One region of the Paenibacillus sp. JNUCC 35 genome, then DNA from elsewhere that is predicted to be linked to it. Evidence: riboswitches for the same ligand, from Rfam matches in the RefSeq annotation. Region 1 holds a riboswitch; the other holds the start of a gene.
The links. A riboswitch is a leader RNA that binds a small molecule or an ion and turns the genes downstream of it on or off. The one in region 1 is predicted to bind cyclic di-GMP.
Positions count from the first base shown of each region.

Region 1 (7,828 bases):
ACCGAGAACGTGCCGACCGCCACGCCATCTTGCACAGCAACCATGCGGAGGCTAGCCGGTAAATAAAAGTCTCAAAAACGGAAGTTTTTAAGACTGGAAATGATTATAAATATATTGAATTAGCTAAATAAAAAGCAACGTTCCACATAATAATAGCAGATAATTCATTTAACAATAACATTAGCTTACCTAATGAATCGATACGACCCAATATTCCTCCGGCTAATACCAGTGCTGCATTTATGATGAACAACCAGCTACTAATTTACGTTCTCTCTTTCTTTTATTTCATTTATCTGTTGAATCAGTTTGTCTAATTCCTTTTCCGGATTATGAGTTTCCATCCACTTTTGACCGAACAGAGAAATAAAAGCTGAGACAGGCATTTCTCTTAAAAACGCGATTGTATATTCATCATCAAGATTAAGCTCTTTACTAATCTCTGAGAAAAACGCGGTAATCAATTTTTTCCCGAACGTATCTTCCAGCCATTCTTTCGTTAAACTTTGTCTTGTAAATACATATTCTTTCTGGGTAGTCGATGCTACATGAATAGTTGCTTTTAACGGTAAATGATCCAGCGATCCCCCAATTAATATCTCAAAATATCCTGTTTCCACTAACCAATCGCTACTTTCCACATTATAAAATGCAAAATCACGTTTTGTTAATTCAAAGTGCAACTGTTTCTTTTCTCCTGGTTGTAGTGATACTTTAGTGAATTTTTTTAATTCTTTAATTGGACGAATGACGCTTGCTTGCTGATCATGTACATATACTTGTACAACCTCTTTCCCGGGCAAACTTCCTGTATTTCGAACTTCTACATATACATGAACGGTTTCATCATCTTTATAGGCTTTTTTTTCAACACGTATAGAGTCGTAAGAAAATGTTGTATACGATAAACCATGTCCAAATGAGAACAACGGCTTTATTTCTTTTTTGTCATAGTATCGGTAACCTACAAAAATACCTTCACGATAATGGACTTTCCCGTTTTCCCCCGGATAGCTAATATGTGCTGGATTATGAGCCATATTTTCAGGGAATGTTTCTGATAATTTGCCAGATGGATTCTCATTACCAAATAGAATATCAGCAATAGCACTTCCACCTGCTTGTCCGGCAAACCAGCCTTCTACTATCGCTGGAACTTGTGCTACCGACCAAACGAGCAGCTCTCCAGGAGATAATGCGACAAGATTAACGGGAACCGGCGCTCTCTCGCCTACAAGGCCATCACCGGTTAAAGAGTACACGCTTTGCCCGTAGCTCTTCCCGAGTTCCAAGTTTTCCTCCCAATACTTCTCCATGTGATCCATCCTATGACATCCTTTCGTGTTTTTGGACACAAAAAAAGCCTTGAATGTTAAATAAGGCATGACCGAATAGGGCCATACACATATCTACTTCAAGGCATATTTTATACGTTGTCTGATTAGACAACTGCTCCCTCTCCAGCTGAATTTTGCAGCGGAGAAAATCAATAAGATTTCGTAATACACTGCCTATAACTGGAAATGGAGCAACAGAAATTAGCGCTGGGGCGTACGACCACCATTGTTATTTAATATTTTTCGACAAATGATTGTCCCCCTTTTGTTTTACTGGTAAGCTCCAGTTATTGGTGCAAACCCCTAAACTTTATCTTTGAGGTGAACTATGCGAATTTGGCTGCTCGATGTTTATAAAAAAACGGAGGAACTGATAGCGGATCATAAAATCTACCCCTCCAGCATAATTCGTATTTATGATGGATATGGTTTCGAACCGATCCCGCTTCCCCATGAATTTGATCTGGTATTGATTGATTTTATGAACGCAAATGATAACCAATTGACTGAACTACAGGACCGTCGTCGTGAACTTGAGCAGCTTACAGGACAGCCCCAGCGTAAATCTTTTAGGGGGGTTAATAGTGAGACATTTTTACAATTTTCACATGCAGCCGGGGATTTATCCCCGAGAATTGTAGAAGCTCTTAGAGCGGGCATCCCTGTGGTTGTTATTGGGGGGAAATTCAATACGGAGGTGAACTTTCCCGACCAGCCTCTAATCCATAGTTACTCCTGGCTTTTAAATACTCTTCCTTCTTTAAAGGTAACAGATCAATCACCTGCTGAAGGTCCTGCATCAATTGATTGTGTTAGTTCAGATCGAGCAGTTAAAGAACTGGCTAAGCAGTTTGAAGGGGATCTAACCTGGGAGGTTGCTTTTAATGGGAAGCGGGATAATTTGTTTAAATTGTTCCGTAAAAAAAGTGAACAATCTCCATTTGAACCGCTGTTTGAGAACAAAAAAAAGCAACCGGTTGGGTTCGTTCTTCAGGCTTTTAACAGAGAGCTGATCCTGCTCCCGAATATCAGAGACTGCCAGACAAGAAGTCAATATATTGCATACATCTTAAATGAGTTTCTACCTCAGTTCCGTCCGGGATGGTATCCGGAAAGATGGTCCGGCACCTATATGCCGGAAGTGCTAAAGGAGAAAAGTAGAGCCCTTGAGATGGAAAGGAAGAGAATTTTAGAGGAGTTAGAGCGCAAGGAAGCCAAGGTACAGGGACAGATAGACACGATTCAGTCGTTTATCGATTTGGTTACCCAGGCAGATGAACGATTAGTTACTGTAGTAAAACGCTCTTTTGATGAAATCTTCGGCGCCAAAGTAACTGATTTAGACTCCAATCGTGATGGAAAAGAAAAGCCCAGATTGTTTGATTTGCTGGCCAGCATAGAAGGCAGGCAAATTGCCATAGAAATAAAAGGAGGGAAACGCTCGTTAAGCAAAGACATGCTGGACAAAGTCCAGGCAAATGTAGGGACTTACCTCAGGGAAACCAATGCGAAATTACATGGAACCGTACTTGTCCTAAATGACCAATTAGCAAAGGCGCCAGAAAATCGCGAACCATTTGCTCCTCATATGATTCAGGATGCTGAGCAGCGGGAGATAGCAGTACTACCTACTCCAGTCCTCATGGGTTTAATTGCAATGCGCATCACCGGTGATTTAAATAATTCAGACTTTTTGGCGCTTATAACAAAGCCGGGACTGGTGAAGCTTCCACAAAAGAAATAAATCCAACAAATCTAAATGTCGCCCAGATAAAATAAAGGCTCGATCTACTGGTATTGTGATCACCCAAAGCCTATGCGTATCCTTCAAAGCTTCTTTCTCCCTGCGATAAATTGTCCTAAAATGGTGTATTTCTGTTATGGTGTCTAATCCTTCGTGCTGAGTTGAGTTTAACATGACATCCAAAACCATTACGTCTATCTGTAATTGCATACTTGCTTGAATCGCTGTTTCTTTTGTTGAAACAATTCCCGATACTTTCACATCCGGTTCAGAATTGATTAACGTAGCGAGACTTTGTTGCCAATCGTGGTCACTGTCAGCCAGTAATACTTTTATGCTCCGTCTCTCTCTGAGAATCAATTCTTTAATCTCTTCTGAATAATTCTCCAATCTATCCATAAATAATAACCTCTTTTCCACTTTAAAAACAGAAACAGACACAGCCCCCTCTGAGCTGCATCTGTTTCTCAACATCGTGTATTTCGAGAGGGGAACCCGGCGATCATTGCATTAAGCAGAAGACCCGTCGCTTTGCGTCCCAGTCTTTCGATCTGGTTTGCCATTATCCTTCAAGGTAGATATAACATAGAGCAAGTTCGCTTACATATTAAATGTGCCGAAAGCTGCACCTATGCCAATCAGATGACTAAAATAGAGCAATCTCAAATATCATCATCAACAAAGAAAACGTCAGGAAATAAAGAGAAAGTCGAAAGTTGTTTGAAGCCCATCTCGCTTCATTTTTTGTAATCAATCCATGTAGACATGCGATCAACCAAATTATTAACAGCGCACCAGAAACGATCAAATATCCTACACCAACGTAGTTATAATCAAATAACAAATAATTAACGAAAAATAAGCTCACAACATACGGTATCATCTGTATTTTTGTGCGATATACACCTTTTATAACGGGAAGTAGTGGATACCCTGCTGCTCGGTATTCTTCTTTTTTTAAAATCCCAAGTGACCAAAAATGCGGTGGCTGCCATAAAAAAAGAAACAAGAATAAAAGCCATGCGCCAAGTTCCAGCTCATTTGAAAAACCGCAGTATCCGATCATTGGTGGCATAGATCCGGAAATACCTCCGATTGAAGTACTCCAGGTTGATGTCGGTTTAAGCCAAGCCGTATAGATCACTACGTAAACAAAAAGTCCAATAAAGCCCAAAGCTGCGCTTAATGGATTAACGAAAATATACAATGTAGCCAATCCAACGAACCCCGTTATAATCCCAACTATCAATACATTCCGAGGTTTCAACCGCCCGCTCGGTAACGGGCGAACACGAGTCCGTTCCATTTTTAAATCTCGTACACGATCCAAGAAGTTATTTAACATCGAAGCAGCCGCAACAACTAATGTTGTTCCAAACAGAATGAGTATCAAATTTAAATCGCCAGACTTCAATCTTGAAGCAAGACAGTAACCAGCAAACGCACAAAATAAATTAGAAACCAAAATTCCTGGTTTAATAACAGAAATCCAATCTCTCCAGGGTTGGATTTCTATTAACGACTGGCCTGAGGCTCCACTGCTGTTCTGCATTTTGTTCTGCATTTTGTTCTGCATTTTGTTCCACCTCATATCTTCCAGAAAAAATGATGTTGGAGGAGGTATCTGGATTCGAACCAGAAGTCAGGGTTTTGCAGACCCTTGCCTTACCTTTTGGCTATACCTCCATGGGAAATGATAAAATATTTATTTTTGATAATTAAATCTTACCCGCTTTCTTTCATAGGATCAATTCTAATAATTAAATAATAATGATTAGTTTTTCCTATGATAATAAGCATTTCTCTATCACAAATGGTTCTGCAGACTGAAATTTCAGTCTGCATGCCTCTGTTCCAATTCTTTCAATTAATCAATCAAGACCGGCAATGTGGAGCAGATCATCAGGTCGATTCGATCTGTATTATGCGACAGTGTGTTCTGTTTGCTTGTCTCCCACATCGCTTTTGCAAAGTCGATTTGAGCCCCGTTCGCGCATATCTGATCAAATACGGTATCTTCACATAAAGTGATGTCGTCGGGTTAGTAGTCCCCATGCTCATGCGGAATAACGATACTTTTATTCTTTTTCAATGTCGCTCAAGATGAATCATATTGCTAACTCCTATCCTCCGATTTGAGACATTCTGCGAGCCGTGGGTGTATGTGAAATGTCTTGTTCGTCTTGCAGAAATTTGGACATTTCATGATTTTCAGGCTTTGTACCGAGCGCATCGAGGAAAAGCTGCCGGATCGCCGCATCATCGCCGATCACGCTGCGTACTTGGAACTGCTCTGTCCAAGCAAGGCAAGGCTTGATATAACCGTCTGCCGTGAGGCGCAGACGATTGCACGTCTGGCAGAAATGCTCGCTTACCGGATGAATCAAGCCAAAACTGCCTACAGCACCGTGCAGACGATAATTCTCCGAAGGACCATTCCCTTGGATGGTCGTCTCAGCCTCGTACTGCCATTGCTGCTCCGCACAAACTTCCTTGATACGGTTGAGCGGCAGGTACAAGTTCTTCCACTGTGAATCACTGTGACCGATTGGCATATATTCGATAAATCGGACATGAATATCGCGGTCCAGTGTTAGCGTGATAAAATCCGCGATTTCGTCGTCGTTAATCCCTTTCATCAGCACAACGTTCAATTTGATCGGGCTTAAGCCAGCCTTCACGCAGGCATCAATGCTATCGAGCACTTTCCGAACGTCACCGCCGCGCGTAATCAATTTGAACCGATCCGGCCGCAGGGAATCCATACTAATGTTCACGCGTGTAAGTCCAGCTTCCTTCAACCGGGCGGCGCGCGGCGCGAGAAAGATGCCATTCGTCGTTAGCGCAATATCTTCGATGTCAGGGATGCCGGATATCATCGCCACAAGCTTCTCCAGCTCTTTGCGAACAAGCGGCTCTCCGCCGGTGAGGCGGATCTTGCGTATGCCCATCTCCGCGACGACGCGTACGACATCGACAATCTCTTCGTAGGTAAGGATATTGTCCGCCGGTTCAAATTCCATGCCTTCCTCGGGCATGCAGTAGATACAACGCAAATTACAGCGATCCGTCACTGAAATGCGCAAATAATGATGTTGACGTCCGAATGGATCGACTAAGCGAGGCATTGTCATCGTCGTTACACACTCCTTACAGATGGAGGATCGGCTCTCCTCACACCTTAGTTATTTATCGCTGTTTACATCTTCTGACGGTATATCGCTGAGCAGCGGTCGTCCATCAGGATAGGTCTGTTGGTTCAACTGATCCCCAATCCATTCGGAGCCGTCTTCGCCATATTCTTTCTTCCAGATCGGTACGATCTGTTTAATCCGTTCAATGACATATTCATTCGCTTCGTAGGCCGCTTTGCGACGCGGCGAGGAGACGGCGATGACAACAGCGATATCGGAGATTTCAAGCCGTCCTACACGATGGGTCACCGCCACGACGGTATCCGTCCAACGTTCGCGCGCCTCCTGCCCAATTCGCTCCAATTGTTTCGCTGCCATGGACGGGTAAGCTTCATATTCAAGATATAAGGTGCGTTTGCCATAGGTAATTTCACGGACCGTGCCTAGGAATAACGTAATCGCACCTGCTTCCCGACGCTTTACTTTCTCCGACACGTCTTCCGGCTTGATTGGTTGATCGGTTATAACAAATAGTGAGCCGCTCATATGGGCCTCCCTTCCTCTCATATTTTGATTACAAGTGCTGACGCTGATAATCACCGCTCTTCCCACTTTTCTTTTTCCAAATAGGTCGGTCCCAGCACAAAATGCGTCAGTTTCTCAAGATTCATCGTGATCGCTCCCCTCTCTATCCACCGCTGACTGGAGGCAGCAGGGCCACCGTATCATGAGGCTCAATCCTATGTGTCTCATCTACGAATTGTTCGTTCACCGCGATCATCACATGATCTAGACGCAAATTAGGATAACGCTGCTTGAATTCTTCTAAGAATGCATCGACAGTCATCGGACCGAGATGAAGCTCCAAATTGGATGCGCCTAACTGTTCACTCACATGGGCAAAACATAATATTTTCACAAGATCACCTTCCTATATGACATAGCGATGATATAACTTCTTGGCTACCAGCGGTTCGGAAGTGCCATGAACCAGCGCGCGACCATCCTGGAAAATAACGAGGCGATATTCCCCGTCATGAATTTGCAGCAGATAAGGATTTGCCTTTACGTCCGCATGCAACTGCTCCACATGCCAAGCGACCGCTTGCAAATCGAGCGGCTCTTGGCGCGGATACCGTACCCAAACGGAGGTTCGACCGCACAGCACTTCAGCTTGGATCGCCGACTCGTGCTTCAAATACGGATAGCTTGGATCGTTCCCACACGTCGGGCATGCGTGGCGCTTTGCCGATCCATTGAGTCGTATCGCTTGATGCGTATTCGACCACAGATCGAAGACCGTAAACCGATCCGACATCTGATCTCGGTTCCTAGACAGCCACTTGAGCGCTTCGGCCGACTGCATCGATACAACCATCTGTACCGTTGGCGCAATAATGCCTTCCCGATCGCATGATGTGGAGCCAATCGGCATCCGTTCCATCAAGCAATGCAGGCAAGGCGTCGTGCCTGGAATAAAGCTGCATACGGCGCCATAACTGCCAGAGCAGGCCCCATAAATCCAAGGAATTTGGTAGCGATAAGCAACATCGTTCAATATATACCGAATCGCAAAATGATCCGTCGCGTCAAGGATCAAATCCACTTTGTTA
Region 1 covers NZ_CM177771.1:4,373,440-4,381,267, forward strand. The annotation lists gene AC2TF6_RS19660 (GNAT family N-acetyltransferase) at 1-44, opposite strand, end outside; gene AC2TF6_RS19665 (fibronectin type III-like domain-contianing protein) at 261-1,325, opposite strand; gene AC2TF6_RS19670 (hypothetical protein) at 1,666-3,081, shown strand; gene AC2TF6_RS19675 (helix-turn-helix domain-containing protein) at 3,022-3,480, opposite strand; cyclic di-GMP riboswitch class I at 3,568-3,652, opposite strand; gene cyoE (heme o synthase) at 3,728-4,657, opposite strand; tRNA gene AC2TF6_RS19685 (tRNA-Cys) at 4,694-4,767, opposite strand; gene moaA (GTP 3',8-cyclase MoaA) at 5,205-6,215, opposite strand; gene AC2TF6_RS19695 (molybdenum cofactor biosynthesis protein MoaE) at 6,267-6,761, opposite strand; gene AC2TF6_RS19700 (MoaD/ThiS family protein) at 6,904-7,134, opposite strand; gene AC2TF6_RS19705 (ThiF family adenylyltransferase) at 7,147-7,828, opposite strand, start outside.

Region 2 (7,828 bases), 260 kb from region 1:
AAGAAGTCACCTACAACGGCTCGACTTATATCTGCCGCCAGCCGCACACCTCCCTGCAGGGATGGGAGCCTTCCAACGTGCCGGCTCTCTGGACTAAAAAATAAGGACTGATTCGGCAGCCATGCCCGACTGACATGAAAGCCAAAAACAGCAGCTCCGCCCCGTTTTGACGGGCGGGCTGCTGTTTTTTATTTTTTCTTCATGGTATCCAGTAAAATCTGCTTTTCTTTCGAAAGGGACTGTTCGATTTTATCTCGTGCGTCCGCGATAATCTGTTTGGTAGACAGTCTTTTCTCAATGCCGCTTGCGATCTCACTCTCCCAGATCTCCTGGGCTTTGACGTCCAGCGGCGTGGTAGGAAATTCTCTCACCCGGGTCATCAAATCCTCATGAAGCGCATAGGTTTTCTGTCCCCCCAGGAACGGATTCGTGGCCGCCAATTCCTTCGCATTGCCGCGGGCGGGTAAATACGCCGGAACCGCCCCGCTGAGGCCATCCTTACTGTATTCGGTAACGGCGAATTCAATGAATTTCCAGCCCATCTCCTTGTTGGCACCGACCGAAGGGAGAAGGAAATTGGTGCTGTTCTGCCAACCGTACAAGCCGAAAGGAAGTCTCGTTTCGCGCCATTTGCCGGCCGTCTCGGGCGCCCATTCTTTAATCTGCTCGACTCCCCATGTCCCAAAATACATCATGGCGATCGTTCCGTCCTGGACCGCCTTCCGGCCCAAATCGCCCCATACGTCCAGATGGGCCTCCAAGCCGAAATCGTTGACTTTTTTTGCAATGTCCACCGCTTTGTGAAACGCTTCATTATACCGCATAAAATTCAGTTTGCGGTCGAAAATGCCTTCCGAACGCTCGAAGAGCTGGACCGTTTCGTTCACCCACTGCGTCAAATAAATGTTATGCTCGCGCAGCTTCTTGGCCATATTCAGCCAGTTTGCGGGGTCTTCCATATACTTGGCAAGCTCCTCGGGCTCCGAAGGAAACCCGTACTGCTTCATAATGTCCTCCCGGTAATAGGTAACGGTAGGCGCCGTGGAAAGCGGAAGGGCAATCAGCTCGCTTCCGTCCGCCGACATGCCGCTATCCCAGAGGGAAGGGCTGAAGTCGTTCCGGTATTTTCCCGCCTGATAAGGAGGCTTGAGCAGATCCTCCAGCCCTTCGATCGCGGAGAAATTGCCGAAATCGCTGCTGTCGACCATCATGACGTCCGGCGGTTTCCCGTCCGCCAGCGCCTGCAGATAAGCTCCCACATATTCGGAGTAAGGAATGACCTTCACATCTACACTTAGATCCGGGTAGCTTTCTTTGAATTTAGCGGCCATGGTCTCAATCCCGCCGTAATGGGTCCATATCGACAAATGGTTCGGAACGGCCCTTTTGTCCGCGGAGGGAACCGACTTTTCGGCGGGTGCCGATGAAGCGGGAATGAGCGGCTCGGACCGGAAGCAGCCCGCGGTGGTTACTGTGAGCAGGAGCAGCAGCACGAAGATTTTAGTAAGTTTGACCACAACTCGTTTCCTCCCATCGTATAGCTAATCTGTATGTCCCCCGGCAAAAAGTCCGGCATAGTTTCCTCTTTGGAGAAGTCTGGAAAATTCCAGGGCAGGCAAAGGTCTGCTGAAATAGTAGCCTTGGAGTTCGTCGCACCGGCACTGGGTAAAATAGTCCGATTCCTCGGCTGTTTCGACTCCCTCCGCCACGACGGTCATATTCATGCTGTGAGCCAGCTCGATGATCGCCTTGGCCACGGCGGCTTTTTTGGGCTCCCCGCTGATATCCCGGATAAAAGAGCGGTCCAGCTTCACATGTGAAATCGGCAGCCGCTGAAGCTGGTTAAGGGAAGAGTACCCGGTCCCGAAATCGTCGATCGAAATATGGATGCCCCGCTCCCGGATCCGGCTAATGATTCCAATGACCTGTTCGACATTCTCGATAAATACTCCTTCTGTAATTTCCAGAGTCAGATAGGATTCTTCCAGTCCCGATTCTTCCAGCGCGCCATGAATCATATCCAGCAGATTCGTCTGGGAAAAATGCAGGGCCGAAATGTTCACGGCAACCGGAACTTTGGGAAGCCCCTCATCCTGCCACGCTTTATTCTGACGGCAGGCTTCCTTCAATACCCATTCGTCGATTTTGTAGATGATCCCCGATCTTTCGGCCAGCGGAATAAATTTATCGGGCGAAATGCGCCCCTGCTCGGGATGCTCCCAGCGCACCAACGCCTCGATTCCGCTGATTGCGCCGGAAGCCGTATCGACCTTCGGCTGATAATGCAGAACGAGCTGATTGTTCGCAAGCGCTTCCTGAATACCGTTGTCGATCATCATTTCTTCGGAAAAACGGATTTTCAGCTCTTCTTCATAGAACTGATAGCTGTTGCTGCAGCCCGCGGATTTGGCGAAATACATCGCCATATCCGCGTTTTTGACGATGGCCTCCATCGTGTCGCCGTCTCGCGGAAACATGCTGATGCCGATGCTGACTGAACTGTACAGGGTCGATCCCATCAGCCGGACCGGTTCCTCCAGAGCGGCGAACATGCTGCGCGCCACGGCCGTCGCTTTCGAGTCATCGGCATCTTCAATGACGATGACGAACTCGTCTCCGCCGATTCGGAACAGCTTGCACGATTCCGTAACGCTGCGGGCAAATCTCTCGCCGATCTCTTTGAGCAGCAGATCGCCGATATCGTGACCCAGCGTATCGTTAATCTGCTTGAAGCGGTTTAAATCGGCGAACATGACCGCCACCTGCTTGGGCGCGTGAGCCGCCTCCAAAAGCATGCTCTGCAGGTAGGTTGTGAAATACAGGCGGTTGGGAAGCCCCGTGAGGATATCGTAAAAAGCGAGCTGATGAAGCTTTTCCTCCGAAAGACGAAGCTTGTCCGTCTGCTCCTGCAGGCGCTGGTTCATGTTCTGCGCTTGATGGAACATGCTAAGCAGGTTCAGCGACATCTGCCGGAAGTTATAGGTCAGCGAGGTAATCTCCGAAACACGGCTGCTCGGCCACTCGATTTCTTTCATCTGCTTTAATTTTTCCGGCAGGTCCGTTGTGGAGGTCGCCAGTTTGGACAGCCCGTGGACCAGAACGCGGCTTAAATATAATGCGGTGGCGGCTGCCGCTGCCGCGAATAAAAGCAGGTACCAGAGCTGCGACAAATACTGCGAGAACACACTGATCTGATAATGGCGGATCGGTATGTCGATGTATACGTGCAGGGGCATCCTGGCGACCGCATTGTCGTAGATGTAGCTGCCCTCTCTCCACTGTTGAGCGGGCAGAGCCGTTCTCTCCCGGGCGGGCAGGACCTGGTAAAAGTTGTCGTCCAGACCCACTATATTGTTGCCGCTCCTCCAGTCGTAAACCTGGTTCAGCGTGTAGCTCTGACGGTCGGCCGCCAGAACTTTGTTGGACCTGTCCGTAATGACGATCCGGAACAACTGTTCCGAGGTGTATTTATTCACCAGTTCCTGCAGATAACCCACTTGTATCCGCCCCTTGAGCCTGATGCCGAGAATATCCTCGGCTTCCCATTGGTTCAGCTCCTGGTTGATGCTGTTGGCCGTGTTTACCGCAAGCTGCCTGGAGTTCTGGATGGACAATTTCTCGGAATACCAGCTGTTCATCACGATATAAAGGAGCGACGGAAGCGCCACGGCCATAATCGACAGGTGGAACAGGACCTTGCTGTAGGAGTAAGTTCTTTCCCGCTCTTTGACGAGGCCGAACCAATGAAAAAGAGGCAGGTACTTCAGCAAAATATCGGCGATTAGCGCATTGAACAACCCGTTCGAGAGCGCAATCAGGAGCATCAGAATCAGCTCGTCCGATACAAATTTGTAGAAACCGTAGTAAATGACGATCATCAGCGGAAGCCCGATCAGCAGCCAGTAAATGCTGTCCCAGACAAGCAGCTGCCCCGGTTTTTTCCGGTTAAGGAGTCCGACCCCGGCAATTTCAAGAAGGCCGATCCATTCGAATGTAGGATGGTGTAGAAAGAAGAAGGAGAAGAGTTGGGTAATGACGCCGGCCAGGAGGCCCAGACGGACGCCGAACAACGATACGGCAAACAGGAGAAAGATGCTGGAAAACGAGAAGGCGATTCCGTAGATAAGATGAAGCCTGCTAGCTTCGAAAAGAAGCGCCAAAGCGATACAGAGCAGGTATCCCAGCGTTAAGCGGGCTTTATTTTGTAAAAGGGACTGAATAGTTTTCACACGCTGTCCTCCATTTCTGCCGAAAAGTACGAATGTGAGCACTGCCCCATGTCCGAACTTACTTAATGGATACCGGCAAAAATAAAAGACCGCTTACAAAACAGCAGCCTCCACTTCCACTCATCCAACTTCGGTAACCCGGCTGTCTAGCTGCGCTTTAGACCCGTGGCTTTGCGTCCTATGCTTTCGCGATAGTTTGCCTTTATCGAGTTATTCAACTAAAGATTCGTTAGTTAATAATTTCGACGCACTGGGTCCCTCTCCTCTTTTTTACAATAATAAAATAGGGCAAAAGTCGCAGTTTTTAAAAAAAAGCTTAATAATAGCCGAATGATGGGGAAAATTAACCCTTTTAACGGATAAAAATCATCTTTTTCTCAGGGGAGGAGATCCTGCTTTTGCCCCCGGTGACGTTCCGTTCCTTTCTCCCGGAGCGTTTGCTCCCCGTAAAATCGACGCCGATCCCGACCACGCGCTCCGGACTCACGCCGGATGCTTGGATCACTCCGGGAACGGAAGCGGTAAGCACGGCCATGTAGTCTCCGGGATGCTGGAGAGCCCAGTCCGGTTCCAGCCGGACTCCGGAGTACGGCAACTTGCGGCACATCACCCCGTGCGGATAAACCGTTACATGCTCGGCGATTTCGCGCCCGTCGGCCAGATCGACGAGCACGGCCCGGCCGGATTCCGTCCCGTAATCGATGCCGATGGCGTATGTTTTGCTCATCTTTTGATGCTCCTCCCTGCGTGTACGCGGAAACCGCTGCCGAAGCTCTATTGTTTTGGTATCGCTTACATTTGATCTGTACAAAACGTGCCTTCCCCTCGCGGGTTTGACTTTCTTTTTATTATATAAGAGATTTCCAAGGATTACCGCTTTTTTTGCGTTTGATCCAGAAAATTTCTCTCCGCAGCATGCCGGTCGGTAATTCGCCGGAAGCTTTCCTTGCTCCCGCTGACTTTCCGTTTCATGCATAGTTTTGGCCCTCTCTGAAAATAATGGAAACAGTCTGACAAGAGCAGGAGGAATTGGGTCATGAAAGACGAGATCAACAACGGTACAGCCGTAACGGGAGTCGGCGGCCCTGCCGACCAAAGACTCGCCGAAGGCGAGCAGGAAACGACGCTGACCAACCGGCAGGGGCATCCGATCACCGATAATCAGAATATCCGCACCGTCGGAAACCGCGGTCCTTCCACCCTGGAAAATTACCATTTTCTCGAAAAAATTTCCCATTTCGACCGCGAGAAAATTCCCGAGCGCGTTGTACACGCCCGCGGCGCGGGCGCTCACGGCTATTTTGAAGCGTACGGTAAAGTCGGCGAAGAGCCGGTCGCGAAATATACCCGCGCCAAGCTTTTTCAGGAAGCCGGTAAAAAAACGCCGGTATTCATCCGGTTCTCCACAGTCGTGCACGGTGTTCATTCGCCCGAAACGCTCCGGGACCCGCGCGGCTTTGCCGTCAAATTTTATACGGAAGACGGGAACTGGGACCTCGTCGGCAACAACCTGAAAATCTTTTTTATCCGCGATCCGCTCAAATTCCCGGACATGGTTCACGCCTTCCGCCCGGACCCGGTGTCGGGTGTTCAAAATATGGAGAGAATGTTCGACTTCCTCTCCAACTCTCCGGAAGCGACGCACATGGTTACGTTCCTGTTCTCGCCTTGGGGGATTCCCGCCAATTACAGGGAAATGCAGGGATCCGGCGTCAATACGTACAAATGGGTCAATGCAGACGGCGAGGGAGTGCTGATCAAGTACCACTGGGAACCGATCAATAACGGCATCCGCAACCTTGTCCAGCGCGAAGCGGATGAAATCCAGGGTAAAAACTACAGCCACGCTACCCAGGATCTGTACGAAGCGATCGAACGCGGCGACTATCCGGAATGGGAACTCAGCGTTCAAATTCTGAGCGACGACGAGCACCCGGAGCTGGATTTCGATCCGCTTGATCCGACTAAGCTGTGGGACCACGAGAAGTTCCCGTTCCTCCCGGTCGGCAAAATGGTCCTGAACAAAAACCCGGAGAACTATTTCGCGGAAGTCGAGCAAGCGGCCTTCGGTACGGGTGTCCTCGTCGACGGCCTGGATTTCTCGGACGACAAGCTTCTCCAGGGCCGCACTTTCTCCTACTCGGATACGCAGCGCCACCGGGTGGGGACCAACTACCTGCAACTGCCCGTCAACGCTCCGAAGAAGCACGTCGCGACGAACCAACGCGACGGCCAGATGACGTACTTCGTGGACCGGGCGCCCGGACAAAATCCGCACGTCAACTATGAGCCTACTTCGCTCGGCGGACTGCAGGAAGCGCCGCCGCGTGGACGGGAACACGAACCGGCCTATAACGCCAAGCTCGTCCGCGAGAAAATCGACCGGCCGAACGATTTCGGACAGGCGGGCGACACGTACCGGAAGTTCGAGCCGTGGGAGAAAGACGAGCTGATCTCCAATCTCGTCAACAACCTCAAGATCTGCAAACCTGTCATCCGCGACAAGATGGTGAACTATTTTACCCAGGCGGATGCGGAATACGGACGCCGCGTAGCGGAAGAGCTGGACAAGGCAGCTGCCTTGTCCGAGCACATGGGGACGGTTCAAAACCGGGAAGGTGCCGAGAAAGCGGAACAAGCCGGCCGCAAAACGGACGGCTATTAAAAGCGGCTGACGGGCGCGCCCCGAAAACGGAGAACAGGGAACTGTTTTCCGTTTTTGCGTTTTGCTTTTTGCGTTTTTGCTAACAACTATTAATAGAAGCTTCTGATATCCGCCGCCGCAAAATATCCTATCACTTTCCATCCCCTATTTAGGAAGCCTAAATGTTTACTAAGTCCGGGATATCTTCTATAATAGATGCATGAATCCTCAAGTTACTCCTCTATAACGGTAGGAAAGGGCGATCCCTTTTCTACCGTTGTTGATTGAACGCAGCCTTTTCTCCTAAAACTTAGATTAGACAGGTGGTACTAGCCATGAACGATACGAAGCAGCCTTACCGCATTTTGCTTTACTATAAATTCGTTCCGATCGCAAATCCCGAGGAATTCGCGGCCGAGCACCGGGAATACTGCAAAAATCTCGGCCTGAAAGGCCGCATTCTGATTGCCGCGGAAGGCATCAACGGGACCGTATCCGGTACGCTCGAGCAGACGGAGCAGTATATGTCGGACATGCATGCCAACCCTCTTTTTGCCGATATGGTATTCAAAACCGATCCGGCCGAAGAGCATGCCTTCAATAAAATGTTCGTCCGCTTCAAACAAGAGCTGGTCACTTTCCGTTACGACGAAGAGCTGGACCCTAACGTGATCAGCGGAAAAAGATTGTCTCCGGCCGAGTTCCACGAGCAGCTTCAAAACGAAGACGTGATCGTCCTCGACGGACGCAGCAACTATGAGTACGATTTGGGCCACTTCCGCAACGCGATTCGTCCGGACGTGGAAGCGTTCCGCGAATTTCCGGAATGGATCCGGGAAAACATGGCCGATCTGAAGGATAAGACGATCCTTACGTACTGTACGGGCGGTATCCGCTGCGAGAAGCTGACCGGCTTCCTGATCAAGGAAGGCTTCAACGATGTCGCGCAGCTTGA
Region 2 covers NZ_CM177771.1:4,637,449-4,645,276, forward strand. The annotation lists gene AC2TF6_RS20985 (glycosyl hydrolase family 18 protein) at 1-104, shown strand, start outside; gene AC2TF6_RS20990 (ABC transporter substrate-binding protein) at 189-1,517, opposite strand; gene AC2TF6_RS20995 (EAL domain-containing protein) at 1,542-4,229, opposite strand; cyclic di-GMP riboswitch class I at 4,359-4,440, opposite strand; partial or broken gene AC2TF6_RS21000 (ribulokinase) at 4,675-4,956, opposite strand; gene AC2TF6_RS21005 (catalase) at 5,266-6,894, shown strand; gene trhO (oxygen-dependent tRNA uridine(34) hydroxylase TrhO) at 7,209-7,828, shown strand, end outside.
Region 2: linked by a shared signal. The riboswitch ahead of AC2TF6_RS20995 (EAL domain-containing protein) and the one ahead of AC2TF6_RS19675 (helix-turn-helix domain-containing protein) in region 1 are both predicted to bind cyclic di-GMP.